Regions from separate parts of the Streptomyces rectiviolaceus genome, predicted to be linked through region 2. Evidence: predicted binding sites of a transcription regulator. Region 2 holds the regulator's gene; the other holds the start of a gene.
What was found. The regulator HrcA, encoded in region 2, represses chaperone genes, less so after heat shock. The targets are predictions, from matches to a motif close to TTNGCACTCNGNNNNNCNGAGTGCNAA.

Region 1: a site for HrcA is predicted at 3,156-3,182, ahead of groL (chaperonin GroEL). Genes of this name have one in related genera too.

What each region holds. Positions count from the first base shown of each region.
Region 1 is NZ_BAAAUG010000038.1:107,931-122,939, forward strand. It holds gene ABD378_RS13030 (esterase/lipase family protein) at 52-1,305, shown strand; gene groL (chaperonin GroEL) at 1,403-3,028, opposite strand; gene ABD378_RS13040 (cold-shock protein) at 3,399-3,602, opposite strand; gene ABD378_RS13045 (MoaD/ThiS family protein) at 4,027-4,302, opposite strand; gene thrC (threonine synthase) at 4,390-5,709, opposite strand; SAM riboswitch class I at 5,727-5,861, opposite strand; gene ABD378_RS13055 (glucosyl-3-phosphoglycerate synthase) at 6,030-6,974, shown strand; gene ABD378_RS13060 (LAETG motif-containing sortase-dependent surface protein) at 7,064-7,828, shown strand; gene ABD378_RS13065 (alpha,alpha-trehalose-phosphate synthase (UDP-forming)) at 7,923-9,335, shown strand; gene ABD378_RS13070 (right-handed parallel beta-helix repeat-containing protein) at 9,610-11,109, shown strand; gene otsB (trehalose-phosphatase) at 11,097-11,948, opposite strand; gene ABD378_RS13080 (DUF3263 domain-containing protein) at 11,965-12,228, opposite strand; gene ABD378_RS13085 (extracellular solute-binding protein) at 12,239-13,504, opposite strand; gene ABD378_RS13090 (SIS domain-containing protein) at 13,727-14,620, shown strand; gene ABD378_RS13095 (ROK family protein) at 14,765-15,009, shown strand, end outside.
Region 2 is NZ_BAAAUG010000148.1:24,342-39,350, reverse strand. It holds gene ABD378_RS34075 (S41 family peptidase) at 1-2,200, opposite strand, end outside; gene ABD378_RS34070 (hypothetical protein) at 2,252-2,866, opposite strand; gene ABD378_RS34065 (hypothetical protein) at 3,027-3,476, shown strand; gene ABD378_RS34060 (VOC family protein) at 3,418-3,810, opposite strand; gene ABD378_RS34055 (16S rRNA (uracil(1498)-N(3))-methyltransferase) at 3,838-4,596, opposite strand; gene ABD378_RS34050 (nitronate monooxygenase) at 4,593-5,651, opposite strand; gene dnaJ (molecular chaperone DnaJ) at 5,821-6,960, opposite strand; gene hrcA (heat-inducible transcriptional repressor HrcA) at 6,961-7,977, opposite strand; gene ABD378_RS34035 (MBL fold metallo-hydrolase) at 8,177-8,920, shown strand; gene ABD378_RS34030 (DUF3097 domain-containing protein) at 8,955-9,785, shown strand; gene hemW (radical SAM family heme chaperone HemW) at 9,985-11,217, opposite strand; gene ABD378_RS34020 (SpoIIE family protein phosphatase) at 11,269-13,191, opposite strand; gene ABD378_RS34015 (HAMP domain-containing protein) at 13,474-15,009, shown strand, end outside.

The DNA of each region.
Region 1 (15,009 bases), on a different contig from region 2:
CGAGGATGGCACCTGCCGTCATCGAAACCGCACAACCGGAGGGGACCCTTCATGACCGAGCCCAACGAGCCCAACGGAACCAACGAGGCCGACGAACAGCAGATCGCCGAGGCCTTCGGAGCCGCCGCCCACATCACGCTGGCGCCCGGCCCCCGGGAGATCCCCGAAGCGGCGCCCACCCCTGACGATGAGTGGACGCTGCCGGAAGGCAGGGCCTGGGTCTACCTCGCCAACTCCAAGCACGGGCTCGCCAAGCCGGTGATCATCGGCGACGGCTTCAACACCGGGCCCAGTGAACTGGACTTCTCGTGGGAGATCCTGGAGCGGGGGCCGTACCCGTTCATCAGCGAGCTGCGGCAGCGCGGGTACGACGTCGTCCTGCTCGGCTTCGACGAGCGCAGCGCCTCGATCCTGGACAACGCCAAGGTCGTCAGGTCCGCCGTCCTGGAAGCGATCGCGCGGCGTATCGGCGACCACCCGCTGACCGTCGGCGGGTTCAGCATGGGCGGTCTGGTCGCGCGGTACGCGCTGGCCAAGATGGAGCACGAGAAGATCGACCACCAGACCGCGCTCTACTTCTCCTTCGACAGCCCGCACCGCGGCGCCTGGATCCCGATCGCGCTGCAGTCCTTCGCGCACTACATCCGGCGCCTCAACGCCGCCTTCTCGAACCAGATGAACAGCCCGGCCGCGCGCCAGCTCCTGTGGCAGCACATCTCCGAATGGGACGACACCCCCGAGACCGACAAGCAGCGCATCGAGTTCCTCGCCGAGCTGGAGCGGGTCGGCGGCTGGCCGATGCGGCCGAAGAAGATCGGCGTCGCCAACGGCGTACGCAGCGGCGTGGGCAACGGCATCGCCCCCGGCGAGCGGGCGTTCCGCGGCAAGGGCCTGGCCATCACCGGCACCCACCTCTACACGCAGCCCGCGGGCAATGACCAACTCGTCGCGCAGCTACGGGTGGTGACCCTGCGCAAGCCGCAGATCCGCACCTCGGGCATGCCCGAGATCGACGGCGCACCCGGCGGCACCCTGGAGGGCTTCGGCATCCTCGCCGACGAGCTGAACAAGATCCCCGCGTTCATCGGCCTCGGCTCGGAGGCCGAGATCCGCGAGCACTGCTTCGTGCCCGCCGTCAGCGCGGTCGCCCTGCGCGACATCGACACCCACGAGAAGCTGTACGACCCGTTCCCGGAGGACTCCGAGGACAGCGACCTGGACGAGTACCTCTGCTCCACCCACAACGAGGGCCACACCCTCGTCACCGAGGAACTCTGCACCTGGATCATGGCCCGCCTGCCGTAGCGCCCGCATCGCTCCGGAAACGCCCGAGGGCGGCACCCCTTCGTGAGAAGGAGTGCCGCCCTCGGTACGTACGGGACGTAGATCAACCAGAGGTCGATCAGAAGTCCATGTCACCGCCCGGCATGCCGCCGCCGGCCGGGGCAGCGCCCGCCTTCTCCGGCTTGTCGGCGATGACGGCCTCGGTGGTGAGGAACAGCGCGGCGATGGACGCGGCGTTCTGCAGGGCAGAGCGCGTGACCTTCGCCGGGTCGAGGATGCCCTCGGCGATCATGTCGACGTACTCACCGGTCGCGGCGTTCAGGCCGTGGCCGATGGGCAGGTTGCGCACCTTCTCGACGATGACGCCACCCTCGAGGCCGGCGTTGACCGCGATCTGCTTCAGCGGGGCCTCCAGGGCCAGCTTCACAGCGGCGGCACCGGTGGCCTCGTCGCCCTCGAGCTCAAGCTTCTCGAAGACAGAGGCGGCCTGGATGAGGGCCACGCCACCACCGGCGACGATGCCCTCTTCGACGGCCGCCTTCGCGTTGCGAACGGCGTCCTCGATGCGGTGCTTGCGCTCCTTGAGCTCGACCTCGGTCGCGGCACCGGCCTTGATGACCGCAACACCGCCGGCGAGCTTCGCCAGGCGCTCCTGCAGCTTCTCGCGGTCGTAGTCGCTGTCCGAGTTCTCGATCTCGGCGCGGATCTGGTTGACGCGACCCTGGACCTGGTCGCTCTCACCGGAGCCGTCGACGATCGTGGTCTCGTCCTTGGTGATGACGACCTTGCGGGCACGGCCGAGCAGGTCGAGACCGGCGTTCTCCAGCTTGAGGCCGACCTCCTCGGAGATGACGGTGCCACCGGTGAGGATGGCGATGTCGCCGAGCATGGCCTTGCGGCGGTCACCGAAGCCCGGGGCCTTGACGGCGACGGACTTGAAGGTGCCACGAATCTTGTTGACGACCAGGGTCGACAGGGCCTCGCCCTCGACGTCCTCGGCGATGATCAGCAGCGGCTTGCCGGACTGCATGACCTTCTCGAGGAGCGGAAGGAGGTCCTTCACGTTCGAGATCTTCGAGTTGACGATCAGGATGTACGGGTCGTCGAGCGACGCCTCCATACGCTCCATGTCGGTGGCGAAGTACGCCGAGATGTAGCCCTTGTCGAAGCGCATGCCCTCGGTGAGCTCAAGCTCGAGCCCGAAGGTCTGCGACTCCTCGACGGTGATGACGCCTTCCTTGCCGACCTTGTCCATCGCCTCGGCGATGAGCTCGCCGATCTGGGTGTCGGCGGCGGAGATGGAGGCCGTGGAAGCGATCTGCTCCTTGGTCTCCACGTCGACGGCCTGCTCGAGCAGGGCGCCCGAGACGGCCTCGACGGCCTTCTCGATGCCACGCTTGAGGGCCATCGGGTTGGCACCGGCGGCTACGTTGCGCAGGCCCTCGCGGACCAGCGCCTGCGCCAGGACGGTCGCGGTCGTCGTGCCGTCACCGGCGACGTCGTCCGTCTTCTTCGCGACCTCCTTGACCAGCTCGGCGCCGATCTTCTCGTACGGGTCCTCGAGCTCGATCTCCTTGGCGATGGAAACACCATCGTTGGTGATCGTGGGGGCACCCCACTTCTTCTCGAGGACGACGTTGCGACCCTTGGGGCCCAGGGTCACCTTGACGGCGTCGGCGAGCTGGTTCATGCCGCGCTCGAGGCCGCGCCGTGCCTCCTCGTCGAACGCGATGATCTTGGCCATGTGAAGTGGTCCTCCCGGACAGGGGTGGCATGCTCCGGATCGCGCCAGTGCCCGCGACGGACGGCCTGCAAACCGTGTGGTTCCTTGCCCCACCCGGCCTGCGGGCCTCACCGACCCGATCCAAGTTCTGTCACTCTCACTGGGAGAGTGCTAAGCCCAATGATTAGCACTCGACCCCTACGAGTGCAAGCGCCTCTCACGGATCCCAGACGCACGAGGGGGCGCGCGCCCAGGCCCGCACGACGGGACGATGCGGCGGGACGGGGCGGCGGGACGGGGCGGGATGCGGCCGGACATACGAGGGGCCCGTACCCCTGTCGGGATACGGGCCCCTCGTCACTCGCTAAGTCGCTGGCCGATCGCGCCGAGATCAGACGGCGAGCTTGACCATGTCCGCCTGCGGACCCTTCTGGCCCTGCGAGATCTCGAACTCCACTCGCTGACCTTCTTCAAGGGTGCGGTAGCCGTCCATCTGAATCGCGCTGTAGTGGACGAAAACATCCGCACCACCGTCGACCGCGATGAAGCCGTACCCCTTCTCCGCGTTGAACCACTTGACGGTGCCCTGAGCCATGCCTAACTCCCCTATTACTGGCCCTTGCACGGACCCGCACTTCGCGGACCCGGGTCAGACCTCACCCCCCCAATGGGTTGTGGAGGCGTGCGCCGGAACGCGTCGACCGCGGCTGAATGTATCTGTCCAACTGCCCTCTGCAACAGGTCAATCGGACGAGAATTCTGGGCACGCCTGATCGGTAATATGCGGAGAATTCGCCGGAGTTCAGGGCAAGTCGGGCCAGACAAATGCCACGGGAGGGGCAAATGGGCAGTGCACTTTGGCTACTTCTTGTCGCCCTCAGGGCGACTTCGTATATGCGCTCGGCACAAACGGGGAAGCTCGCTTCCCAACTGTACCGCGCTCAACCACATGGAATTGCCCCCTCCGCTTCTCTCGCGGAGGGGGCAATCATGATTACGCAGGGTGTTTCTTTAAAGGATCAACCACCGGCGACGGCGGGAATGATCGACACCCCGGCACCGTCCGGCGTCGCGGTCTCAAGACCCTGCTCGAAGCGGACGTCGTCGTCGTTCACGTACACGTTCACGAAGCGCCGCAGCTTGCCCTGGTCGTCCAGGACACGGGCCGCGATACCGGCGTGCTTGGCCTCCAGGTCGGCGATGACCTCGGAGAGGGTCGCCCCCTCGGCGGCAACCTCGGACTGACCGCCGGTGTAGGTGCGAAGAATGGTGGGAATGCGGACGTTGACGCTCATGAATTCACCTCGGGGTGCGTGGGGCCCCTTCAGGGGCGCGGGGAACTGCGCGACCAGCCACAACGGTCCGCAGGTAAACGAGCAAGCTCAGCCTGCAAGCCCAGCGGCGCGGAACGCATCCAGGCTGGGGCGAATGGTCGCGGTCGCCTGAGACGTCTCGGCAACAGCGTCCAGGGTCTTGAGACCGTCACCCGTGTTCAACACGACCGTGGTGAGGGAGGGATCAATGAGCCCCGCCTCGATCAGCTTCTTGGTGACGCCGACCGTCACACCACCGGCGGTCTCCGCGAAGATCCCCTCACTCCGGGCGAGCAGCTTGATCGCGTCCACGACCTGCTCGTCGTTCACGTCCTCCACCGCACCGCCCGTGCGGCGCGCGATGTCCAGGACGTACGGCCCGTCGGCGGGGTTGCCGATGGCGAGCGACTTGGCGATGGTGTCCGGCTTCTGGGGGCGCACGACGTCGTGGCCCGCCTTGAAGGCGGTCGACACCGGGGAGCAGCCCTCGGCCTGCGCGCCGAAGATCTTGTAAGGCTTGTCCTCGACGAGACCCAGCTTGATGAGCTCCTTCAGGCCCTTGTCGATCTTCGTGAGCTGCGAGCCCGATGCGATCGGGATGACCAGCTGGTCGGGAAGGACCCACCCCAGCTGCTCGCAGATCTCGTACGCGAGGGTCTTGGAACCCTCGCCGTAGTACGGCCGCAGGTTCACGTTCACGAAGCCCCAGCCCTCGCCGAGCGGGTCGCCGATGAGCTCGGAGCAGAAGCGGTTCACGTCGTCGTAGTTGCCCTCGATGCCGACGAGCTCGCCGCCGTAGACCGCGGCCATGACGACCTTGCCCTGCTCCAGGTCGTGCGGGATGAACACGCAGGAGCGGAAGCCGGCGCGGGCGGCTGCGGCACCGACGGCGCCCGCGAGGTTGCCGGTGGAGGAGCACGACAACGTCGTGAATCCAAAAGCACGCGCCGCCTCGATGGCCTGCGCCACGACGCGGTCCTTGAAGGAGTGCGTGGGGTTGCCGGAGTCGTCCTTGACGAACAACTTGCCCTGCTCGACGCCGAGTTCACGGGCGAGGTTGTCGGCCTTGACGAGCTTGGTCCAGCCGGGGTTGATGTTCGGCTTCTCGGCCACGTCCGCCGGGACGGGCAGCAGGGGCGCGTAGCGCCAGATGTTGTCGGGGCCGGACTCGATCTGCTTCCTCAGCGCCTCGGGGTCACCGGTCGGCAGGTCGTACGCGACTTCGAGCGGGCCGAAACAGGCCTCGCAGGCGAAGATCGGGCCAAGGGCGTAGAGCTCGCCGCACTCGCGGCAGGAGAGGCCCGATGCGGGGCCGAGGTCCACGGATCCCCGGTCAGCAGCCGAGGTGGAGGGGGTGGTGTCGTTCGTTTCGACAGTCTGCGCAGCCATGGAGGCGAGGCCCTTTCTCCTCATCTTCCCCGTGACGCATCTCGTCACGAGACGGAATTGGCACCTTCCCCACCGAGACCTCGCGTGCGCGGTCGGCGGGATGGTTGCCGGGGCTTCAACGGGCCGTATCCCTCTGCCCCTCTGGATGAGCGGTATGGCGCCGGGGATTCATGGGCCCCGGGCATTTGTTACGCGATGACCCCCGACATGCGATGGTCATCCGCGTTGTTCAAGACTGTAACCGACGGCCTGGACCCTTGAGATAGTCGTCCGAACCGCGAGATGGATCACATGTAGGCCACACACAGGAGGAGCCACCCGTGCTGGAAGAGGCCGAGCGCTGGCTGACCAGGCGTTCCTGGTCCGTTGCCGACCGTCCGCTCAGCGCACTCGTCGCCGCCAAACGAGCGTCCGGGGCCTCGGTGAGTGTCGTCCTGCCCGCGCTCGACGAGGAGGAGACGGTCGGCGAGATCGTCGCCGAGATCCGCCGTGAGCTGGTCGAGAAGGCCTCGCTCGTCGACGAGCTCGTGGTGATCGACTCCGGCTCGAAGGACCGCACGGCCGAGGTGGCGCGGGAGGCAGGCGCCCGGGTCGTGCACCGGGACGAGATCCTGCCGCGCATCCCGGCGGTGCCCGGCAAGGGCGAGGTCCTGTGGCGCTCGCTCCTGGTGACCGGCGGTGACATCGTCGCGTTCGTCGACGCGGACCTGAAGGAGTTCTCGGCGGACTTCGTCACCGGGATCGTGGGCCCGCTCCTGACCGAGCCCGACGTGGCCTTCGTGAAGGCGATGTACGACCGCCCGCTGGCCGGGACCGCAGGTCAGGGCGGCCGGGTCACCGAGCTGATGGCGCGCCCGCTGCTCAATATGCACTGGCCCCAACTGGCCGGATTCGTCCAGCCGTTGGGCGGCGAGTACGCGGCGCGCAGGTCCCTCCTGGAGCGGCTGCCGTTCCCCGTCGGCTACGGAGTGGAGCTGGGCCTGCTCGTCGACGCGCTGCACACCGTGGGCCTGGACGCGCTCGCGCAGGTGGACGTCGGTGTGCGCAAGCACCGGCACCAGGACGGGCAGGCCCTTGGCCGGATGGCCGCGGCGATCTACCGGACGGCGCAGCTGCGGCTCGCGCGCGGCCATCTCGTACGCCCCGAGCTCACGCAGTTCGAACGGGGCGAGCAAGGGTTCGAGCCGCGCACCCATGCGGTGGACACGGAGGAGCGGCCGCCGATGGCCGACATCGCGGAGTACGCGGCCCGCCGCGTGGCGTAACCACCCAAGGCCGGGCGTTTTGTCTACATTTCCCACTTATGTGGGTCAGACAGGTAATGGGAAGCGCGCGACGCATCGGTGGCGTGGCCATGGCCACGGCAGGCCTCGCGGCCGGGGCGCTCGGCGCCGCGGCCGTGCCCGCCGCCGCGGATGTGATCGAGCCCTTCGCCAAGCGCTACGACGAATCGCCGTACGGCGACTTCAGGACCACCGGCAACACGGTCATGGGCTGCCCGACGACGCCCGCGGACAGGGCGGCGCGCTGCGCCACCGCCGCGGACGGCGAGGCCAAGGAAAAAGAGCGGAAGCAGCCACCGGTCAAGATCACCAACGTGCCCGCACAGCGGGCCGCGCCGGTGTGCAGCAGCGTCAAGAACACCATCACCATCAAGAACCCCTCGGGCAGCACGCGCACCGGAGCCACCGCGTCCTGGCAGGTGACGCCCGGCTCGAAGCCCGTCGCGAGCAGCGGGACGGTCACCGAGCAGGGTTCGAAGTACGTCTGGAAGGGCGACGTCCGCCCGCACGGCGAGGTCACCGTCACCCAGCAGGTGAAGGTCTCCTGCACGGCGGGCCAGGTCAGGGTCAGCACCGTGACGGCACCCGGCAGCAACTGCCCCAGATCCGCCCCGGGCGGCGACGACCCGTGCACCTCGGCGGTCCTCGCTCAGCGGGTGCAGGCACGGCCCGCCCCGCAGGAACCGCGGAGCGGCCCCGTGGGACGCGCGGACGGTCCGGGGCAGCTGGCCGAGACGGGCAGCAACTCGGACACGATGCTGTACGCGGGCCTCGCGATCGCGCTGTGCGCACTGGGCGCGCTCGCGGTGGCGGCGGCAAGGAGCAGGCGCGACTAGACGCACGGACGCAGGCACCTGAACGTATACGGCCGGGCCCGCAACGGGTCCGGCCGTACGTTTGAGCTCTCCCCCGAAGGGCTAGGTTCGGCACATGGTCTCCGAGCACGCCGCCGCACAGGTCCTCGTCGCGTCCAACCGCGGCCCCGTCACATACGCCCTGGAGGAGAACGGCGAACTGACGGCCAAGCGGGGCGGCGGAGGGCTCGTCTCCGGGCTCAGCGCGATCGGCGAGTCCGAGACCGGCGCCGCCCTGTGGGTCTGCGCGGCGCTGGGGGACGGCGACCGGGAGGCCGTGCGGCGCGGGGTGGGCGAGCCCGGAGTCCGGATGCTCGACATCGACGCCGGCTCGCACGAGGGGGTGCACACCGACGCGTACAACGGGATCGCGAACTCGGTGCTGTGGTTCGTCCACCACATGCTCTACCAGACGCCGCTCGAACCGGCCTTCGGACCGGAGTTCCGGGCGCAGTGGGCGTCGTACGAGACCTACAACCGGGCCTTCGCCGACGCGCTCGCCCAGAGCGCCGCGCCGGGCGCGGCGGTCCTCGTCCAGGACTACCACCTGGCGCTGGTGCCGGGGATGCTCCGTGAACTGCGCCCCGACCTCCGCATCGGCCACTTCTCGCACACGCCGTGGGCGCCGGTGGACTACTTCCGGATGCTGCCGGACGACGTCGCGGAGCAACTGCTCCGCGGCATCCTGGGGGCCGACCGTGCGGCGTTCCTGACGGGTCGGTGGGCGGACGCGTTCACGGAGTGCTGCGTCGCGGTCCTCGGCGGTACGTCGGGGACGCGGATCGGGGTGCACGGGCTCGGGGCCGACGCGGATTTCCTGCGGGAGCGGTCGCGGCGGGCGGATGTGGAGGAGCGTCTTGTCGCGCTGCGGGAGCAGGTGGGGGGCGGGGGCGACCGGAAGGTGATCGTCCGCGTCGACCGGACCGAGCTGTCGAAGAACATCGTGCGGGGACTCCTTGCGTACCGGGAGCTGCTCGCGTCCCGGCCGGAGTGGCGGGAGCGGGTGGTGCACGTGGCCTTCGCCTACCCGTCGCGGCAGGACCTCGCGGTGTACCGCGACTACACGGCGTCCGTGCAGGCGCTCGCCGACGAGATCAACTCCGAGTACGGGGTGGAGGGTTGGACCCCGGTCGTGCTGCACGTGAAGGACGACTTCGCGCGGTCGCTTGCGGCGTACCGCTTGGCGGACGTGGCTCTGGTGAACCCCATCCGGGACGGGATGAACCTCGTGGCCAAGGAGGTGCCTGTCGTCTCCGACGAGGGGTGCGTGCTGGTGCTTTCGCGGGAGGCGGGGGCGTGTGAGGAGTTGGGCGAGGATGCGGTGGTGGTGAACCCGTATGACGTGACGGGCACTGCTTCGGCTCTGTACGCGGGGCTGATGATGCCGCTCGAGGAGCGGGCGGAACGAACCAAGCGGCTCGCTGCGGCGGCTACGGCTCTTCCCCCGGCCCAGTGGTTCCTGGACCAGCTGCGGGCGCTGCAGGCCTGATTTTTCCCCAACCCCACCCCTTCCCGAAAACCGGCTGCGCCGGGGCGTCCTCAAACGCCGGACGGCTGAAAGATCTCCCCGGGCCGGAGGTGAATTCTCAGCCCGTCCGGCGATTGAGGACATCTTGTACGGGGTCTGGGGCGGGCGGAGCCCCAGGTAGGCCCTCGCGCCCAGCGAGTTTTCGGGAAGGGGCGGGGTTGGGGAAAATATCCGTCCAACCTCAGGCCACGTTTGTCCATGGGCCGCTGACCGCACAGGTCGCTACCTTCCCCGCATGCCCCTACGCCGCACAAGCATCGTGGCCCTCACCGCCCTGGCCCTGGCAGGGGCAACGGCCACGGCCGCGCCCGGCGCCGCCGCCAACGCGGCGACGTACTACGTCGACTGCGAAAGAGGCGACGACTCCGCGGCCGGGACCACCGGAGGAACCGCCTGGCGCAGCCTGGAGAAGGCAAGTGCCCACACCTACGCCCCCGGCGAGAAACTCCTGCTGCGGCGCGGCACAAGCTGCACGGGGGTGCTGGCTCCCAAAGGTGCGGGTGCGGCCGGCGCCCCCGTGCTGATCGACGCCTACGGAAGCAAGAAGGCCGCCAAGCCGCACATCGAGGCGAACGGCGCCCGCGCCGCCCTGCATCTCGTCGACACCGAGCAGTGGGAGATCCGGAACCTCGATCTCTCCAACACCGGGCCCGCCACCACCACCGAACGCCGAGCAGGGCTCTACGTCCAGCTCACCGATTACGGCGTCGCCGACCACTTCCTCGTCGACGGAGTCGACGTCCACGACGTGAACGGCGCCGACTTCAAGGACCCGGACCCCTCCGGCGGGATCCTCTTCGTCGTGCAGGGGACCAAGACCCCCACCCGTTTCCATGGACTCCGCGTCGAGGACTCCACCGTCCGCCGCGTCGACCGCACCGGCATCGGCACCATGTCGACCTGGGGCAGCGGGACGGACGCCGACGCCGAACTCCTCTCCAGCGGCGTGGAGTTCGTACGGAACAAGGCGTACGACGTCGGCGGCGACGGCATCGTCATCCATGAGACCCGCAAGGCCCGCGTCGAGCACAACTACGTGGACGGCTTCAACATGCGCTCGGCGGGCTACAACGCCGGGATCTGGGCCTGGGAGTCGCAGGACGCGCTCTACCAGTACAACGAGGTCACCGGTGGCCACGGGACGCGTGACTCGATGGCGTACGACATCGACGGCGGGAACCTGCGCAACACCTACCGCTACAACTACAGCCACGACAACGAGGGCGGATTCCTGCTCGTCTGCAATGGGGAGGGGAAGGTCAGCGACGGCAATCGCATCCACGACAACATCAGCGTCAACGACCGGAACACGGCCTCTCCGTACGCGGTGATCTCCGTCGTCTGCGGGGCCGCGACCGATACGCAGGTCTATCGGAACACCGTGGTCACGCATCGCGCCGACACCGCCATCGTCTCCAACAACGGGCCCACCGGCGTCACCTTCCGCGACAACATCTTTGTGGGCGCGCCCGGTGCCGGATCCCCCATCAAGGACACCGTCAGCACCTTCAGCAACAACCTGTACTGGCGCACCTCGCAGCCCCGCGACACCACCGGCGTCAACGCCGACCCGCGCTTCCTTTCCCGCACCCCCGGCGCCCCCGGCGACGTACGCCTGAAGCCCGGCTCACCGGCTCGCGGTCAGGGCACGGCGGTCGACGACGGGACCACCCGCGACTACTTCGGGAATCCGATCCCCGACCCGCCCAACCTCGGTGCTGATCAGTCCAGTTGAGCGGCGATCGCCCCGAGTAGCTCCACTACGCCCTGCGGTCCTTCCACCACCAGGTCGGCCCGCTCGGCCAGTTCCGCGACCTCCGCGCTGCCGCTGCACACGAGCAGGCCCCGCACCTGGTCCGAGCGGAGCTTCTCCACGGCCGCGAAGGCGGGCAGGTCGCCCAGGTCGTCGCCCGCGTACAGGACGGTTTCGGCGCCCACTTCGCGTACGTAGTCGGCGAGGGCCACGCCCTTGTCCATGCCCGGGGGGCGCAACTCCAGGACCAGACGGCCCGGTTCGACGATCAGGCCGTGGCGGGAAGCGAGTTCGGCGAGCGGCTCGCGCAGGGCCTCGAAGGCGGCCTGCGGGTCGCGTGCGCGGCGGGTGTGGACCGCGACCGCGCGGCCTTTCTCCTCTATCCACGTGCCGCGCCAGGCGCCGATCGTGTCCAGGAAGCCGGGCAGTTCGGCGCGCACGGACGCCACGCCGGGGTGCGGCTCGGCCGCGTGCACGGTGGAGGAGACGGCGTCCCAGCGCTCGGCGCCGTAGTGCCCGAGCACGACGAGGTGTTCGAGGCCCTGGACACCCGCGAGGCCGCCGTAGCGCACCGCCACGCCCGCGGGGCGCCCGGTGACGACGGCGACGGACAGCACCTTCGGCGCGAGCGCGGAGAGGGCCGGGACGGCGCCCGGGTGGGCGCGGGCGTGTTCGGGGTCGGCCACGATCGGCGCGAGCGTGCCGTCGAAGTCGAGCGCGATCACGGCCTTGCCGGGGCGCGCGAGGAGCGCGGCGAGGCCCTCGCGCCCCGCGGGGGTCACGGGCTCGGGCAGCTCGGCAGAGTACTCAAGGTCACCCATGGGCCAGACCCTACGCTCAACGCTCCCCGCGCCGGGACTCCCTAACCCGCCGAAGCCGGTTGACGGTCACCGGATCGTGCGCGAGGGCGCGGGGGTCGTCGAGCAGGGCGTTCAGGAGCTGGTAGTAGCGGACCGGCACCAGGCCGAGCTGCTCGCGCACGGCCCGCTCCTTCGCGCCGGGACCTGTCACCCAGTCGCGGCGCTCCAGGGCGAGGATCGCGCGGTCGCGCTCGGAGAGCCCGGTGTCGGGGAACGCGTCGTCTTCCGTGGCATCGGTCATGCCCGACACGCTATTCCGCGTTCTCCTCGGTCGCCGCCTTGGTCTGGAGCTGGCTGAGGATCGACGCCGGATTGCCGTTCGTGTCGACGGCCTTGCCGATGTACTTCTTGACGTCGACGGAGACCTGCGCCCAGGACGTCTTGCCCACCGGGTACAGCTGCGACGTGGGCAGCTCGTCAAGGAACTCGGCGAGCGCCTTGTCGTTCTTGTTGCCCGTCATCTCCTCGGCGGCGGAGTTCGTCACGGGCAGCAGGTCGTACTCGCGCGAGAAGTCCAGGACGTTCTTCGTGCTGTAGGCGAAGTCGAGGAACTTGCCGATCTCCTCGCGGTGGCCCTTCTGCTTGAAGGCCATCATCCAGTCGGCGACGCCCATCGTGGACTGGGCGTGGCCGTTCACGCCGGGCATCGGCACCATGCCGTACTTCACGCCCTTCTTCGCGGCCATCTGCATCAGCGTGGGATGGCCGTTGAGCATGCCCACGTCGCCGCGCGTGAAGGCGGCGAAGGCCTCGGCGCGGTCGAGCTTGGCGGGGGGCGTGGCGCCCGTCAGGCCCTTGCCGACGAGCTCGTCCTTCAGCCAGGTGAAGGTCTTCACGTTCTGCGTGGAGTCGATGTCGTACGTGCCGACGTTGTCGGTGTAGCCGCCGCCACCGCTGAGCAGCCACTGCATCGTCTCGGCCTGCGCCTCTTCCTTGCCGAGCGGCAGGGCGTAGGGGATCTTCACGCCGCGCGCCTTGAGCGCCTTGGCGTCGGCCGCCAGGTCGGTCCAGCTCTGCGGCGGGGTGAGTCCTGCGTCCTTGAAGATCTTCTCGTTGTAGAAGAGCAGGCGCGTGGAGGAGGCGAACGGCATGCCGTACTGGACGCGCTTGACCTCGCCCGCCTCGGCGAGGGGAGCCATGAAGTCGGCCTGGGTGGAGATGGAGACCAGGTCCTCGGTGCGGTACAGCTTGTCCCGCGCGGCATAGTCGGCGTACGCGCCGATCTGGGCCAGGTCGGGGGCGTCGCCCGCCTTGACCATCTCCTTGACCTTGCGGTCCACGTCGGTCCAGGAGTAGACGCTGACGTCGACCTTGATGCCGGGGTTCTCGGCCTCGAACTTCTTGGCGAGTTTGTCCCAGTACTTCTGGGAGCTGTTGGCCTTGGAGTCGCCGTAGTCGGCGGCCACCAGCTTGAGGGTGACGTCGCCTGAATCGCCGGGACCACCGCAGCCGGCGAGTACCGCCGCCATGCCCAGTGCGGCTATCGCCGCGGTCAGTCCTGTCGCGCGCCGCTGCACAGCTGTTCCCACCCTCGAAGATCTATGTGAACTGCGATTTTCCCTCGCGTATGGACGCAAGGTCTACACCACCTCAGTATCGCTTGTGCAACGGCGTACTACTGACGTCCCACCATTGCCGTGGGGGTCGAGCTGCTGCTAAGCACGTCACGTTCCCTTGAGTGTCGACCGAGTGTCGGCGAGCACGTCGTGAAGTTCCGCACTGGCAAGGAGCCTTGACGCATGTCGCGTACCGCAACAGAGATAGCAACCCAGCCCGCCTGCTGGCACCGGGCGGCCGATGCCGCTCTCACCTTCGACGGACTGCCGGAGCCGGGCGAGCGGGTGGCCGTCACCGGGTGCGGGACGTCGTGGTTCATGGCCATCGCGTACGCGGCGCTGCGCGAGGCCGCCGGGCAGGGCGAGACGGACGCGTTCGCGTCATCGGAGTTCCCCGCGGGGCGGAAGTACGACCGGGTGGTCGCCATCACCCGGTCGGGTACGACGACGGAGGTCCTGGAGCTGCTCGGCGAGCTGAAGGGCGTGGTACCGACCACGGCCCTGACCGCCGACCCGAAGACGCCGGTCATGGACGCGGCCGACTCGGTGGCGGTCCTGGACTGGGCGGACGAGCAGTCGGTCGTCCAGACCCGGTTCGCGACGACCGCCCTCGCCTTCCTGCGGGCCGGGCTCGGTGACATCCCCGGCGTGAAGTCGGTCGCCGAGGCGGCGGTCGACGCGGAGCTCGCGGTGTCGGAACCGTTGCCTCCGGCGGTCTTGGCCGCTGAGCAGTGGACGTTCCTGGGTCGCGGCTGGACGTACGGGCTCGCCCTCGAGGCCGCGCTGAAGATGCGGGAGGCGGCGGGGGCGTGGACGGAGTCGTACCCGGCGATGGAGTACCGCCACGGGCCGATCTCCATCACCGGGCCCGGCCGGGTGGCGTGGATGTTCGGGGTGCTGCCGGAGGGGTTGGCCGGTGATGTGGCTCGCGTCGGCGGTGAGCTTGTCGCTCGCGAGGAGGCGGATCCTCTCGCTGACCTGATCCGCGCCCAGCGCCTTGCCGTGGCCCTCGCGGAGGCGCGGGGCTTCGACCCGGACCGACCCCGGAACCTGACGCGGAGCGTCATCCTGGGCTAGTCGGGTACTGCGGGGCAGACGGGTGGGTGGGTGGGAGACATCCGCCGCGAAGCGGCGGTTTAGGGTCACCCACCCACCGGAGCAGACCGGCGATTACCCGAAGTGGACTAGACCTCTCGCGGCCGACGCGCGAGACTGTCCCCCGTGAGACACGTCATCGCCCTCGATGTGGGCGGCACCGGAATGAAGGCCGCCCTGGTCGGGGCGGACGGCGCGCTGCTCCATGAGGCGCGGCGGGCCACCGGCCGGGAACGCGGGCCCGACGCCGTGGTCGAGTCCATCCTCGACTTCGCCGCCGACCTCCGCGCCCACGGGATCAAAGAATTCGGGGAACCCGCGGCCGCGGCCGGCGTCGCGGTCCCCGGGATCGTCGACACCGAGCGCGGCAT
Region 2 (15,009 bases):
CCGGCCGGTAGCGGTCGAGCACCCCGTCCCAGTCGACCCCGCCCAGGTCGGGCCGCCAGAAGTTGTCCCGCATCAGCCGCCCGGCCTCGTCGTACATCTGCCGCCACTCCGCGGCCGGATCGACGGTCTGGCGTACCCGCGTGAGGTCGACGGTGATGTTCGAGTCGGAGCCCTCCTCACCGGAGGCCCGCCGGTCGCTCGGCACGACCTTCAGCTTTCCGTCGGCCCACAGCAGCACCCGCTTGCCGTCCCCGCTGACGGCGAAGTGGTCGGCGTCCGATGCCAGTTCGTCGATGCGCTGCTGGACCAGGTCGTACCGCTCGAGGTCGGTCTGCGGGTCGGGGTCCGAGGGGGTGGCGCGGGACGCGCCCAGGACGCCCCGCACGGGATGCCGCAGCCACAGGACGCCGTCCTTGGCGGCCCGCAGGGTCGAGTAGCGGGCGGCCTCGACCGGGAACGGCACGATGCGGTCGGCGAGACCGTCGAGGTCGATGCGGGTGACGGGCGAGCCCTCGCTGTCCGGGGTCTCGTCCTTGTCGGGTGCCTCGAAGGGGCGCCCGTGCCGCTGGGGCCCGAAGGGCGAGGGAGTGGTGGCGGCCAGCGTGATCAGGTAGGGCCGCGATCCTCCGACGAAGGCGAGGTCGAAGACGTGCTCGTCGTAGACGGGGTCGAAGGCTCGCGCTGACAGGAACGCCAGATGCTTGCCGTCAAGGGTGAACGCGGGCGCGTAGTCACGGAACCGCAGCGGAGTCGCCTCGGACACCGAGAGATCGGCCGTGTTCGCCAGCTTCAGGTGCCGCAGCGGACGCGGCCCCGGATGCGACCACGCCAGCCAGGCCGAGTCCGGCGAGAAGACGAGCCCGGTGGCGTCCCCGTGCTCCCCGCGGTCGACCTCACGCACCTCCCCGCTCTCCCGCTCCACGAGCAGCACCCGCCCGTCGTGCGAGGCGACAGCTGCCTTGCTGCCGTCGGGAGCGATGGCGAGCCCGAGCACCCGGCCCAGCTGCCCGGCGGCGATCCTGCGCGGCGTCGCCCCCGGCGCGAGCCCCGTGGCGGGCGCGAACTGGAGCGCGTCGTCGCCCTCCGCGTCCGTCACCCACACGACGTGTTCCTCGCCGTCCACGCGGAACGTGCGCGGCAGCCGGGCGCGCACCCCGTGCTCGGCGGCCAGCGCGCGGGCGGGCCCCTCGCGGTGGGTCACCCAGTGCACGCCGCCGCGCACGGAGACGGCGCTGCCCCGCCCCGTGTGGTCGGGAGCTGCGGCACCGAACCAGCGTGCCGCGTTGACGGGGAACGGCTGGAGGTCGGTGCGCTGACCGCCGAGGCGGACGTCGAGGCGGCGCGGCTCGGCGTCCACCAGGTCGTCCAGGAGCCAGAGTTCACCCGCCGACGCGTAGACGACGCGTGCGCCGTCGGTCGCGGCGTGCCGGGCGTAGAAGCCTCCCTCGACGCCGGTGTGCCTGCGCAGATCGGAGCCGTCGGGCAGCGAGGAATAGACGGCGCCGACGCCCTCGTGATCGGAGAGGAAGGCAATACGTCCCCAAGCTCTCGGCTCCGCTCGAGCAGGGGAGGCCCCAACCCCCACCCACAGCGGGTACTCGATGTTCCCGTCGAGCTCCTCATGGACGCGTACGAAGCGGGCCTCGCCGCCCTCTTCGGCGGCGTCCCCGCGCCGGATCCAGAGCTTGCCCGCGGTGCCGCCGCGGTACCTCTTCCACCAGGCGGCCTCGCGCCCCATCGGCGCCGAGAGCAGCAGGACCTGGCCCTCCCGCGGGCCGTACGCGACATCGCCCACGACGCCGTACGGCAGCGTGTCCGCGGGGCCGCCGTCCAGCGGAACGGCCCGCGCCCAGCTGCGGCGCAGCGAGGCCTGGCCCGACGTGCTGACCGCGAGGACCCGCCCGTCCGGGGTCCAGCCCCGCACCGAGGTGCGTGAACTGCCCCAGTACGTAAGGCGTTTGGAGGAGCCGCCGTCGACCGGCGCGACATGCACCTCGGGGGCGCCGTCACGCGTGGACGTCCAGGCGACGGTCGTCCCGTCCGGGGAGATGCGGGGGTGGTTCACCGGCATGTTGTCGGCGCTGACGCGCCATGCCCGGCCGCCGTCGAGTGGCGCGACCCAGACGTCGTCCTCGGCGGTGAAGGCGACCAACTCGCCGCGCAGATGCGGAAACCGGAGATACGCAGAGTGCCCAGTCAGTGTCACACAGCCAGCCTAGGCAGCCGTGGCGGAGCAGGGCAGGGTTTTGGATCACTTGCCCTTGAAGCACGAGCACGTCGGATCGGGCTGCCGCGGCGGCGGATCGGGCGTGGCGGTCACCGTGACGGTCGCCGCGGGCGGCTGGGTCGGCTTGTCGCCGTCGTGGTCGCCGCCGTCGTCACCACCGTTGCCGTTCCCGTTGCTGTTCCCGTTGCCGTTCCCGTTGCCGTCGTCGCCGCCGGAGCAGTCGCCGATGACGTCCACGCGGAACCACTCCTTGCCGTCGACCTTGGCGGTGAGGTTCCCGCGTACGCAGTGTCCGTCGACGACGGAGGTCACCGTCCCCTTGACGGTGATCTCGCTGGTGTCGTCGGACCCCTTCCCCTTCCTGGCCTGCCCCTGGCAGTCGACGGTGGCGACGCTGTCGCGGCTCGGGTCGCCGCTGGACGGGGTGGCCTTGTCCTTGAAGCGGGCGGTACAGCTGATCCACAGCACGTCGAGGTGCTGCCGCTCCAGCTCCTTCGTCGCCATCTCGTCGGTGGTGATCGCCACGGCCGCGGTGTTCATGCCTCCGTCGACCGGATCGCACGCGGCGACCCCGATCACCGCCGCCCCCGCGAACCCGACGGCGTACAGCACCCGCCGGCGCCGTCCGCGTACGTCCACCGCACGATCACGTAAGCGCCTCAATGCCCCCATAGGCGGCAGAGTGCCACTGAGAGCCGCCTGACGATAGTCCCCTTTGCGTCCACTCCGGACGCCGCGGGGCGTGAGTGTCCCGGAAAAGCACGCGCGAGGCGCCTGCCCCCGCCCGTAGCCTCCCCTCATGGGAAACGACCGCCGACTCCGGCGCCTGGTGGTCGACGACCGCACCACCTACCTGTGGTCGTTCCGGCACCGCCACGACGCCACCGGCATCGGCGGTCCGGGCTGCCGTCACGTCCTGTCCCTGTACCGCGAGGGCAGCCGCTTCCGTACCGCGATCGTCTTCCGGGCGGCGCCCGGGCTGGTCATCTCCGAGGGGCACTGGGAGCACGGCTCGCTCGTGAACATGACCGACGACGACGGCGACGACGGCGACCGGAAGTGGCTCAACCTCTACGAGCCCGGAGCCGTCCGCTTGCTCGTCGACGAGGCGGCGGCGCGCGGACTGCTGCCGCGCGAAGCCACCGGATCACCGCACGAGCTGGACGGCTGGCCGCTCCTCGACGGCGCCCTCAGCCGCGCAGCAGCAACCACTCCTGCAACTCCACCAAGTTCCCCTCCGGGTCCTTGAGATGGGCGACCCGCATACGGTCCGTCAGCGGCGCCGGTCCCTGGGCGATAACTCCGCCGCGCTCGACGATCCGCGCGCAGTACGCGTCGAGGTCGTCGACCCGCAGCACCACCAGTGAGCGGTGCCCGGTCGCCGACTCCTCGAGCTCGTCCAGGAATCGGGCCATCATCGAGCGGTCCTGGAGCGCGATCCCCGCGGAGCCGATCGCCGGGCTGAATTTCTCGTACGGCCCTGTCACCGCCCCCGACTGCGGCTTGAGGCCGAGGATTTCGGCGTAGAAGTGGTAGCAGGCGCTGAAGTCCGATACGAGCAGCCGCACTTGGGCCAGTTCCACGGCATCCCCCTTACCCGGTGCGGGGGTTCAGGACCAGCGGCCCGTGCGCCCCAGGAGCAGCGCGGCCGCCGCCGTCCCCGCGGTCGACGTACGCAACACGCTACGCCCCAGGCGGTACGGCTTGGCTCCCGCGTCCGCGAACGCCGCGAGCTCGTCCGGGGAGACGCCGCCCTCGGGGCCGACCACGAGGACGATGTGCCCGGCCGTCGGCAGATCCGCCGTGGCGAGCGGCTCGCTGCCCTCCTCGTGCAGGACAGCGGCGAAGTCGGCCGCGGCGAGCAGCTTCGCCACCTGCTTGGTGGACGCGGCCTCCGCGACCTCGGGGAAGCGCACGCGGCGGGACTGCTTGCCCGCCTCGCGTGCCGTGGCACGCCACTTGCCGAGCGCCTTGAGCCCGCGCTCGCCCTTCCACTGCGTGATGCAACGGGACGCGGACCAGGGCACGATCGCGTCGACGCCGGTCTCCGTCATGGTCTCGACGGCGAGTTCACCGCGGTCGCCCTTGGGCAGCGCCTGCACGACGGTGATCCGGGGCTCCTGGGGCGCCTCCTCCTGTACGGAGTCCATGCGCAGGATCAGCCGGTCCTTGCCCTCGGTGTCCATGACGACGCAGTCCGCCCAGCGCCCGGCCCCGTCGGTCAGGACGACGTCCTCACCGGCGTGCAGCCGCTTCACGGAGACGGCATGGCGCCCTTCGGGACCATCGAGTACGTAGCGTCCGTCGCCGCCCGCGGCAGTGCTCTCGACGGTCTCGAAGGTCTCGACGACGAAGACGGGCGCGGTCACGCCTGGCTCCCCTTCGCCTCGGCCAGTTCGGCCGCGAGGACCTCCACGAGCTGCCCGGCGGGAAGCTCCCGCGCCATGCGGTGGCCCTGCCCCGCCCACAGCGCCATGCCCTGCGCGTCACCGGCCTTGGCTGCGGCCTTGCGCAGGCCGCTGGTGAGGTGGTGGATCTGGGGGTAGGCGGCGGGGGCGTAGGGGCCGTGCTCGCGCATGAAGCGGTTGACCAGGCCGCGAGCGGGGCGGCCGGAGAAGGCGCGGGTCAGTTCGGTCCGGGTGAACAGCGGGTTGGTCATGGCCTGCTTGTGCAGGACGTTCGCGCCCGACTCGGGGCAGACCAGGAAGGCCGTGCCGAGCTGCGCGGCGTCGGCGCCCGCCGCGAGCACGGCGGCGATCTGCGAGCCACGCATCAGGCCACCGGCGGCGACGACCGGGATCTGCACGGTGTCGCGCACCTGCGCGATGAGCGAGAGGAGACCGAGCCCGGCGCCGTCCGTCTCGGGGTTGTCGCGGTGCGTGCCCTGGTGGCCGCCCGCCTCGATGCCCTGCACGCACACGGCGTCGGCGCCGGACCACTGGGCGGTCTGCGCCTCTTCGGGCGTGGTGACCGTGGCGACGGTGATCGTGCCGACTCGCGCGAAGGCGTCGAAGACGTCGCGGGTGGGGCACCCGAAGGTGAACGACACCAGCGGCACCGGGTCCTCGACGAGGATCGCGAGCTTGGCGTCGTAGCCGTCGTCGCGGCCGCTGTCCGGGTCACCGAGCTGCGTCTCGTACCAGGCGGCCTCACCGGCGAGCTGGTTGCGGTAGACGTCGACGGCCGCGGCATCGGCGTACTCGGGCTGCGGCATGAAGAGGTTCACGCCGAACGGCCGGCTCGTGAGCCCCCGCAACTGTTTGATCTCCTGGTACATCCCGTCGGCGGTTTTGTACCCGGCGGCGAGATACCCGAGCCCCCCGGCCTCGGACACGGCCGCGGCGAGCTGGGGGCACGAGGCGCCGCCCGCCATGGGGGCCTGCACGATCGGATAGCGACAGAGATCGGTCAGCGCGGAGGACATAAACGCATCGTGCCATGCCCTGCGCGGGCGGCCGAATCGCCCCTTGCGCCTTGCCCGCGGGCGCCCGCGGCGGGCTACAGACTTTCCCGCCACCCACCCGGCACCCCGCAGAAATCAACAGTGCTCCGGCACCGGAGGGCAAACCCTCCGGTGCCGGAGCACCAGAACCTCAGCGGCCGTTGAACGCGTCTTTCAGGCGCGAGAACAGACCCTGCTGCCCCGGCTGGAACTGCCCCGTGGGCCGCTCCTCGCCCCGCAGCACCGCCAGCTCCCGAAGGACCCGCTCCTGCTCCGCGTCCAGCTTGCTCGGCGTGAGGACCTCGACGTGCACGATGAGGTCACCGCGACCGCCGCCCCGCAGGTGCGTGATGCCCCTGCCGTGCAGCGGCACCGACTGACCGGACTGCGTGCCCGGCCGGATGTCGACCTCTTCCAGGCCGTCCAGCGTCTCGAGGGGCACCTTGGTGCCCAGAGCCGCGGCCGTCATCGGGATGGTGACCGTGCAGTGCAGGTCGTCGCCGCGCCGCTGGAACACGGCGTGCGGCAGCTCGTGGATCTCGACGTACAGGTCACCGGCGGGGCCGCCGCCGGGGCCGACCTCGCCCTCGCCCGCGAGCTGGATCCGCGTGCCGTTGTCGACACCTGCGGGGATCTTCACGGTGAGCGTCCGCCGCGACCGGATGCGGCCGTCGCCGGCGCACTCGGGGCAGGGGGTGGGCACGACCGTGCCGAAGCCCTGGCACTGCGGGCACGGCCGCGATGTCATGACCTGGCCGAGGAAGGACCGCGTGACCTGCGACACCTCACCGCGACCGCGGCACATGTCACACGTTTGAGCGGAGGTCCCCGGGGCGGCGCCTTCACCGCTGCAGGTCGTACAGACGACCGCCGTGTCGACCTGTATGTCCTTGGTGGTCCCGAAGGCCGCCTCGTCCAGGTCGATCTCGAGCCGGATCATGGCGTCCTGGCCACGGCGCGTGCGCGACCGGGGGCCACGCTGCGACGCCGTCCCGAAGAACGCGTCCATGATGTCCGAGAAGTTGCCGAAGCCACCGGCTCCGAAACCGCCCGCGCCACCGCCGCCGCCCGCCTGGGACAGCGGGTCGCCGCCGAGGTCGTAGACCTGCTTCTTCTGCGGGTCCGACAACACCTCGTACGCGGCATTGATTTCTTTGAAGCGCTCCTGAGTCTTCGGATCCGGATTCACGTCCGGGTGAAGCTCACGCGCCAGCCTCCGGAAGGCCTTCTTGATCTCGTCCTGGGAAGCGTCGCGGCGCACGCCTAGTACGGCGTAGTAGTCCGTGGCCACTTACGACTCCGCCAGGATCTGTCCGACGTAACGTGCCACTGCGCGTACTGCTCCCATCGTTCCCGGATAGTCCATGCGGGTCGGGCCGACCACGCCGAGTTTGGCTACTGCCTCGCTGCCCGAACCGTAGCCGACGGAGACCACGGAAGTGGAGCTGAGTCCCTCATGGGCGTTCTCGTGACCGATCCGTACGGTCATGCCCGAATCCGTGGCCTCGCCAAGCAACTTGAGCAGGACGACCTGCTCCTCAAGAGCCTCCAGGACGGGCCTGATGGTGAGGGGAAAGTCATGTCCGAAGCGGGTGAGATTGGCCGTTCCGCCGATCATCAGCCGCTCTTCGGTCTCCTCGACGAGGGTTTCCAGGAGTGTGGAGAGCACCGTCGCCACCGTGCCCCGGTCCTCCGCGTCGAAGGACTCCGTCATGTCCTGCACCAGCTGCGGCACGTCCGCGAAGCGGCGGCTCGCGACCCGGCTGTTGAGCCGCGCCCGCAGATCCGCGAGCGAGGTCTCGCCGAAGGGCGCGGGGCAGTCGATCATGCGCTGCTCGACCCGGCCCGTGTCCGTGATCAGTACGAGCATCAGGCGGGCGGGGGCCAGCGAGAGCAGCTCCACGTGCCGCACCGTCGACCGCGTGAGGGACGGATACTGCACGACCGCGACCTGCCGGGTCAGCTGCGCGAGCAGCCGCACCGTGCGCGCCACGACGTCGTCGAGGTCGACGGCGCCGTCGAGGAAGTTCTGGATGGCCCTGCGCTCCGGCGCCGCCATCGGCTTGACGCCCGCGAGCTTGTCGACGAAGAGGCGGTACCCCTTGTCCGTCGGGATGCGCCCCGCACTCGTATGAGGCTGGGCGATGAACCCTTCCTCCTCGAGCGCCGCCATGTCGTTGCGGACCGTGGCGGGTGAGACGCCGAGGCTGTGCCGCTCGGTGAGCGCCTTGGAGCCGACGGGCTCCTCGGTGCCGACATAGTCGTGGACGATGGCGCGCAGCACTTCGAGCCTGCGTTCATTGAGCATCCGCGCACACCTCCACCTTTTTGCCCTGAAACCTGTCTGCCTGCGACCCCGCCTGGCACTCCCCACGGGCGAGTGCCAGTCATTACCGCGCCCAGTGTACGGCCGCAAGGTACGACCCCGGCAAGGGCCGGACCCCTATGTCGGTACGACGGCCGGGGCAGCGGCTGCCAAGCCGCCCGTGCGGGGCTAGCGTCGGCTTATGGATGTGGCACTGGCTTGGGACGAGGCGGGTTGGGAGCGGCTCGCGCCGCATGTGGGGCGGCGGCGCCTCCCCGTCTGGGACTGCACGGCGGGCCTTGTCGTCGGCGGCGGATCGGCGCTGATGATCGAGGCGGGGGCGACCCTGCGCGAGGGGGCGGAGCTGCGCACCCAGGCACGGGGCATCCTCGGCGGGGGCCGCCGGGTCACGCACCTCGCCCTGACGCACCCGCACTTCGACCATGTGCTCGGCGCCGCGGCGTTCGCGGGCGTGGAGGTGTACGGCGCGGTCGGCCTCGACACACTCCTCGTGAAGGGCCGCGACGAGCTGCGCGAGGACGCCGTGCGGCACGGCGTCGCCCCGGACGCCGCCGCGGAGGCCGCCGACCTGCTCGTCCACCCGCACCACTTGGTGTGCGGGGAGTGGACGCTCGACCTGGGCGGCGGGGTGCAGGTCCTGCTCGCGAACGTCGGCCCCGGCCACTCGGGCCACGACCTGGCGGTCCTTGTTCCCGGCACGGACAGCTCTCCGGAGATCGTCTTCTGCGGCGACCTGGTCGAGGAGTCTGGCGAACCGCAGGCGGGGGCGGACGCGGTCCCGAAGCAGTGGCCGGCGGCGCTCGACCGGCTCCTCTCCCTGGGCGGGGATGACGCGCTGTACGTGCCGGGGCACGGTGCGGTGGTCGATGCGGCATTTGTCCGTGCGCAACGCGCCACTCTGGCGGCCCGCTTCGGCGTGTCGTAGCCGGTCGTACGCCCTTTCTCTTATCGTCATGCGAATGCGCCAGTACTCCGCAGACCTCACCCCGCCGTGGAAGAAGCCGAAGCCCGTGCCGGAGGTCGCCGCGGAGGCGGACCTCGTGGTGGAGGAGCTTGCCACCGGCTTCTGCGGGGCGGTGATCCGCTGCGAGAAGACGGCGCAGGGCCCGACGGTGACCCTGGAGGACCGCTTCGGCGAGCACCGCGTCTTCCCGATGACCCCGGGGGGCTTCGCCCTGGAGGGCCGGACGGTCACACTCGTCCGCCCGTCCGCCGCCTCTTCTCCTTCTCCCGTACGCCCCACACGCACCGCCTCCGGTTCGGTGGCCGTGCCGGGGGCGCGGGCCCGGGTCGCCCGTGCGGGGCGGATCTACGTCGAGGGCCGGCACGACGCGGAGCTCGTCGAGCGGGTGTGGGGCGACGACCTGCGGATCGAGGGCGTGGTCGTCGAGTACCTGGAGGGCATCGACGACCTTCCCGCGATCGTGGCCGACTTCTCCCCCGGTCCCGACGCGCGTCTGGGCGTCCTGGTGGACCACTTGGTGCCCGGCTCCAAGGAGTCGAGGATCGCGGCGCAGGTGAGTTCGTCTTCGGCGCTGGTGGTGGGGCACCCCTACATCGACGTGTGGGAGGCGGTGAAGCCGTCGTCGGTGGGGATCGCCGCGTGGCCCCGGGTCCCGCGCGGCCAGGACTGGAAGACGGGCGTCTGTGAGGCGCTCGGCTGGCCCCCGAACACGGGGGCCGCGTGGCAGCGGATCCTGGGCTCGGTGCGCAGCTACCGGGATCTTGAACCGGCGCTTCTGGGCCGCGTGGAGGAGTTGATCGACTTCGTCACGGGGGGCGAGTCCTAGCCCGCCGTAACTGGCCGCGGGCCCTGATCCCCTACTACACCGCCGCTGCGCGCCGGATCTTTCCCGCCCACCCAGCCCGGCCGAGATCGGCATTTCAGCCCGTCCGGCGTTTGAGGACCGGGGTCTGGGGCGGAGCCCCAGTTTCGGGAAGGGGCGGGATTGGGGAAAGCCCCGCAGGGACCGCCCGAACCTCAGCCGATCAGTCCACCAGATCCCGCACCACCGCATCCGCCAGCAACCGCCCCCGCAGAGTAAGAACCGCCCGCCCCTCCCCGTAGGGCCCCGCCTCCAGCAGCCCATCGGAAAGCGCCCGCCCCGCAGCGGCGAGCCCCGCAGGACGCAGCAGCGCCAACGGACACCCCTCAAGCAGCCGCAGCTCCAGCAGGATCCGCTCCACCCGCCGGTCCTCCGAGGCGAGAATCTCCCGCCCAGCACCAGGCGAGCGCCCAGCGGCCAGCGCCCCCGCGTAAGCCCCGGGATGCTTGACGTTCCACCACCGCACGCCCCCGACATGGCTGTGGGCCCCCGGCCCGGCCCCCCACCAGTCGGCCCCCCGCCAGTACAGCTCGTTGTGCAGGCACCGCCCGGCATCGGAAGTGGCCCAGTTGGACACCTCGTACCAGGAGAATCCCGCACCCCCGAGCACCTCGTCGGCGATCAGGTACCGGTCCGCGTGCACGTCGTCGTCCGTCATCGGCACCTCACCCCGCCGAATCCGCCGCGCCAGCTGCGTGCCCTCCTCGACGATCAGGGCGTAGGCGCTGACGTGGTCGGGTCCGGCGCCGATCGCCGCGTCAAGCGTGGCCCGCCAGTCGTCGTCGGTCTCGCCCGGCGTGCCGTAAATGAGGTCGAGGTTGACGTGCTCGAAGCCCGCCGCCCGCGCCTCCGCCACGCATGCCTCGGGCCGCCCGGGGGTGTGCGTACGGTCGAGCACCTTCAGTACGTGCTGCTTGGCGCTCTGCATCCCGAAGGAGACGCGGTTGAAGCCCCCGGCCCGCAGTTCGCCCAGGTACGCCGGATCGACGGACTCGGGGTTCGCCTCGGTGGAGATCTCGGCGTCGTCCGCGAGCCCGAACTCCTCCCGCACGGCCGCCAGCATGCGGACCAGGTCGGCCGCGGCGAGGAGCGTCGGCGTACCGCCTCCGACGAAGACGGTCTGTACCGGGCGCGGATCGTCCCCGAGGACCTTCCGCGCCATCCGCACCTCGTCGATCAAGGTGTCCGCGTAGTTGTCGCGTGAGGCGAGCACGCCGCCGGAGCCGCGCAGCTCGGTCGCCGTGTAGGTGTTGAAGTCGCAGTAGCCGCAGCGCGTGGCGCAGTACGGGACGTGGAGGTAGAAGCCGAGCGGGCGGGCCCCCGCTCCCTGCAGGGCGGACGCGGGCAGCGCGCCGTCCTCGGGCATGGGCTCACCATCGGGCAGTGCGGAAGGCATACCTTCGATTGTCCCGCACCGCGGAGGAAGCCGACGCCGCGCGCGAAGCCGCTACTGCGCCTGCAGCACGAGCACCGCCAGATCGTCGTCCGGCGGCCGATCGGAAAACTCGTGCACCAGCCTCTTGATCCGTTCCGCCACCAGCGCCGCGTCAAGACCGGCGCAGCCCGCGAACGCCGTCGCGAGACCGTCGCCGTCGTCGAACATGTGCAGGCCGGCCCGGCGCTCCGTCACCCCGTCCGTGACGCAGAGCAGGGTGTCACCCGTCCGCAGCTCGAAGGTCTCGCTCGTGTACGTCGCGTCGTCCACGACCCCGAGCAGCAGCTGGGGCGTGGCCGCCGGGCGGACCGTGCCGTCCGGGGAGAGGAGGAGCGGCAGCGGATGTCCGGCGCTGGCCACCGTGCAGCGCACCCCGCCGTCGTCCATGGGCACCAGCTCGCCGTAGAGGAGGGAGAGGAAGCGGGAAGTGGCCCCGTCCGGCGGCAGACCCTGGCCGCCTGCGACCGCGACCACCGCCGCGGCGGCGTCCGCCGCCTCCGTCGCGTCGTCGAGGAGGAGCTGGTTGAGGCGGTCGAGGACTTCCGCGACCGCGTACCCCTCGCGGGCGAGCAGCCGCAGCCACGGCCGGGCGAGGCCGATCACGACGGCGGCCTCGACGCCCTTGCCCTGTACGTCGCCGAGTGCGAAGCACCAGCGGCCCTTGCCCGCCTGGAACACGTCGTAGAAGTCGCCGCCGGGGCCGCCCTTGTCCCGCGGCTCGTACACCACACCGCTGTGCACCCCGGGGATCTCCGCGACGGAGCTCGGAAGCAGGCCGCGCTGCAGGACCTGGCTGATGGTGGCCTGCCGCTGATAGCGCCGCGCCGCGCCGATGGCCAGCGCGACGCGGCGGCTGAAGTCCTCGATGAGGCCCGTGACTTCGTCGGCGAAGCGCACCGTCCCGGCCCGCCCGATGACGAGCGTGCCCAGCGCGCGCCCGCCCGCCATGAGGCGGTACGCCAGGGCCGTGCCGGTCGCCTCACCGGTCAGCGCCTCGGCGGGCCACAGCACGGGGACGGCACCGGAGCCCGCCGATTCGGGCAGCCGGGGCGGTTCCTTCTCCAGGCTGCGGCGCAGCTCCTCTATCCGCTGCTCACTGGTGTGCCAGACGCGGGCGAGCCGGCTGCCCGGGGCGCCGCCCGCGGCACCGCGCGGTGCGACCTCCGGCTCGTCGTCGAGCCATACCGCGCACCAGTCCGCGAGCCGCGGCACCAGCAGCTGCCCGGCGAGGGCGGCCACCAGGTCCTCGTCGAACTGCCCGGCGAGCAGATCGGACGCCTCGGCGAGGAAGGTGAGCGCGCCGCGGTTGACCCACTCCGTGTCGTGCGTGATCCGCTTCGGCAGCGGCGCGAGGATCTCGGCGGCGCGCAGCCCTCGCTGCATCGCCTGTTCACTCGCGTACGACTCGATCTCCTGGACCGCCTGCACGCCTTCGACAGGGAGGCGGGCCCAGACGGTCTTGGTGCCGGTGCGGTAGGTGATGCCCCAGGAGTCGGAGAGGGTCGCGACGAGCTGGAGACCCCGGCCGTACTCGGGTGTGCCGGGCGGCTGGGGCACGGGCTCGCTGCGGACCGCGCGGGCGGGATGGTGGTCGGAGACCTCGATGACCAGGGTGTCGAAGCTCTCCCCCAGGCCCGCCTCGTCGAGCCGGCACAGCAGCTCGACCGTGGTGCCCGCGTGCACCACGGCGTTCGTGACGAGTTCGCTGACCAGCAGCACGGCGTCGTCCGCGAGACGGTCGGTGACGCCCGCCGCAGCGGGCACCGCGAGCTCGGTCCAGTCGGCGAGCGCCGCGCGCACGAACTTGCGCGCGGCGGCGGGCGCCATCGGGTTCCCGGGCAGCGATGTGCACACCACCGCCGGCGGGCCGGGCTGGTGCTCCGGCTGGGCGGACGCACGGAAAGTGGTCTCCCGTTGCATCGGAATGGACCCCACGTTTCGGCTCCTGAGCAGTTCGGTCGAATACGCCTCAGGCGACACGAACAGAGTGACAGACTGGCCACGCCCATAAGCACCGAGTTACTGAAGTGGGCCGCTATGAGTGAGAACAGTGCTATGCCCGCGCTCGGTTACGGTCGAATTCCGGCCCCGAAACGAGCTCCGATACCCGCGCCGTCAGACGGACATGCTCCGGATGCGACGCCAGAAATCACCCCGGAGACCGTCCCGGAGACCGTCCCCGAAGCGATCTCCGACCTGCGCCCGCTCCTGGCCGCCATGCGGTCCGCGCGGGACGGGGACTTCACGAAGGTCCCGGTGACCGGCCACGGCATGACCGCGGAGCTGCACTCCGTGTTCAACGAGATGATGGACCGCTCCCTGCACTTCGACGGCGAACTCGCCCGCGTACGCCGGGAGATCATCCGCCACGGACACCTCGACGAGCGCTTCAGCGCGAGCCCGGGGCACGGCAGCTGGGCCACCCGCGTCCAGGACGTCAACTCGCTGCTCGACTCCCTGGTCGCCCCGGCGGCCAACGCGACCCGCGTCCTGAACGCGGTCGCGGGCGGCGACCTCACGCAGCGCGTGGACCTGCACGACGGCACGCGCGAGCTGCGGGGCGACCTGCGGCGTCTGGGCCGCGCGGTGAACACGATGGTCGACCAGTTGTCGCTCTTCACGGGCGAGGTCACCCGCGTCGCCCGTGAGGTCGGCACGGAGGGGCGGCTCGGTGGGCGCGCCAAGGTGCGTGGCCTGTCGGGCAGTTGGCGGGACGTGACGGAGGCCGTGAACACGATGGCTGCCCGGCTCACCGCCCAGGTGCGTGACATCGCCCTGGTGACGACGGCGGTGGCGCAGGGCGACCTGACGCGGACCGTCACGGTCGAGGCGACGGGCGAGCTGCTCGAACTGAAGCTGACCGTCAACACGATGGTCGAGCAGCTCTCCGCGTTCGCCGCCGAGGTGACGCGGGTGGCCCGCGAGGTGGGCACCGAAGGCCAGTTGGGCGGCCGGGCGCAGGCCCGCGGTGTGTCCGGCGTATGGAAGGACCTCACCGACAACGTCAACTTCATGGCGTCGAACCTCACCTCTCAGGTGCGGAACATCGCCCAGGTCACCACGGCCGTCGCCAACGGCGACCTGAGCCAGAAGATCACCGTCGACGCCCGGGGCGAGATCCTGGAGCTGAAGTCGACGGTGAACACGATGGTGGACCAGCTCTCCGCGTTCGCCGACGAGGTCACGCGCGTGGCCCGTGAGGTCGGCACGGAAGGCAATCTGGGCGGCCGGGCTCAGGTGCGTGGCGTGTCCGGCGTATGGAAGGACCTCACCGACAACGTCAACTTCATGGCGGACAACCTCACCTCACAGGTGCGCAATATCGCCCTCGTGTCGACGGCCGTCGCCCAGGGCGACCTCGGCAAGAAGATCACGGTCGAGGCGAAGGGCGAGATCCTCGAACTGAAGTCGACCATCAACACGATGGTGGACCAGCTCTCCGCGTTCGCCGACGAGGTCACCCGCGTCGCCCGCGAGGTCGGCACGGAAGGCAACCTCGGCGGCCAGGCCCAGGTGCGTGGCGTGTCCGGCGTATGGAAGGACCTCACCGACAACGTCAACTTCATGGCGCTGAACCTCACCTCACAGGTGCGGAACATCGCCCAGGTCACCACGGCCGTCGCCAACGGCGACCTGTCCAAGATGATCACGGTGACGGCGCGCGGCGAGATCCTGGAGCTGAAGGACACCGTCAACACGATGGTGGAGCAGCTGCGCGCCTTCGCGAACGAGGTGACCCGTGTGGCCCGCGAG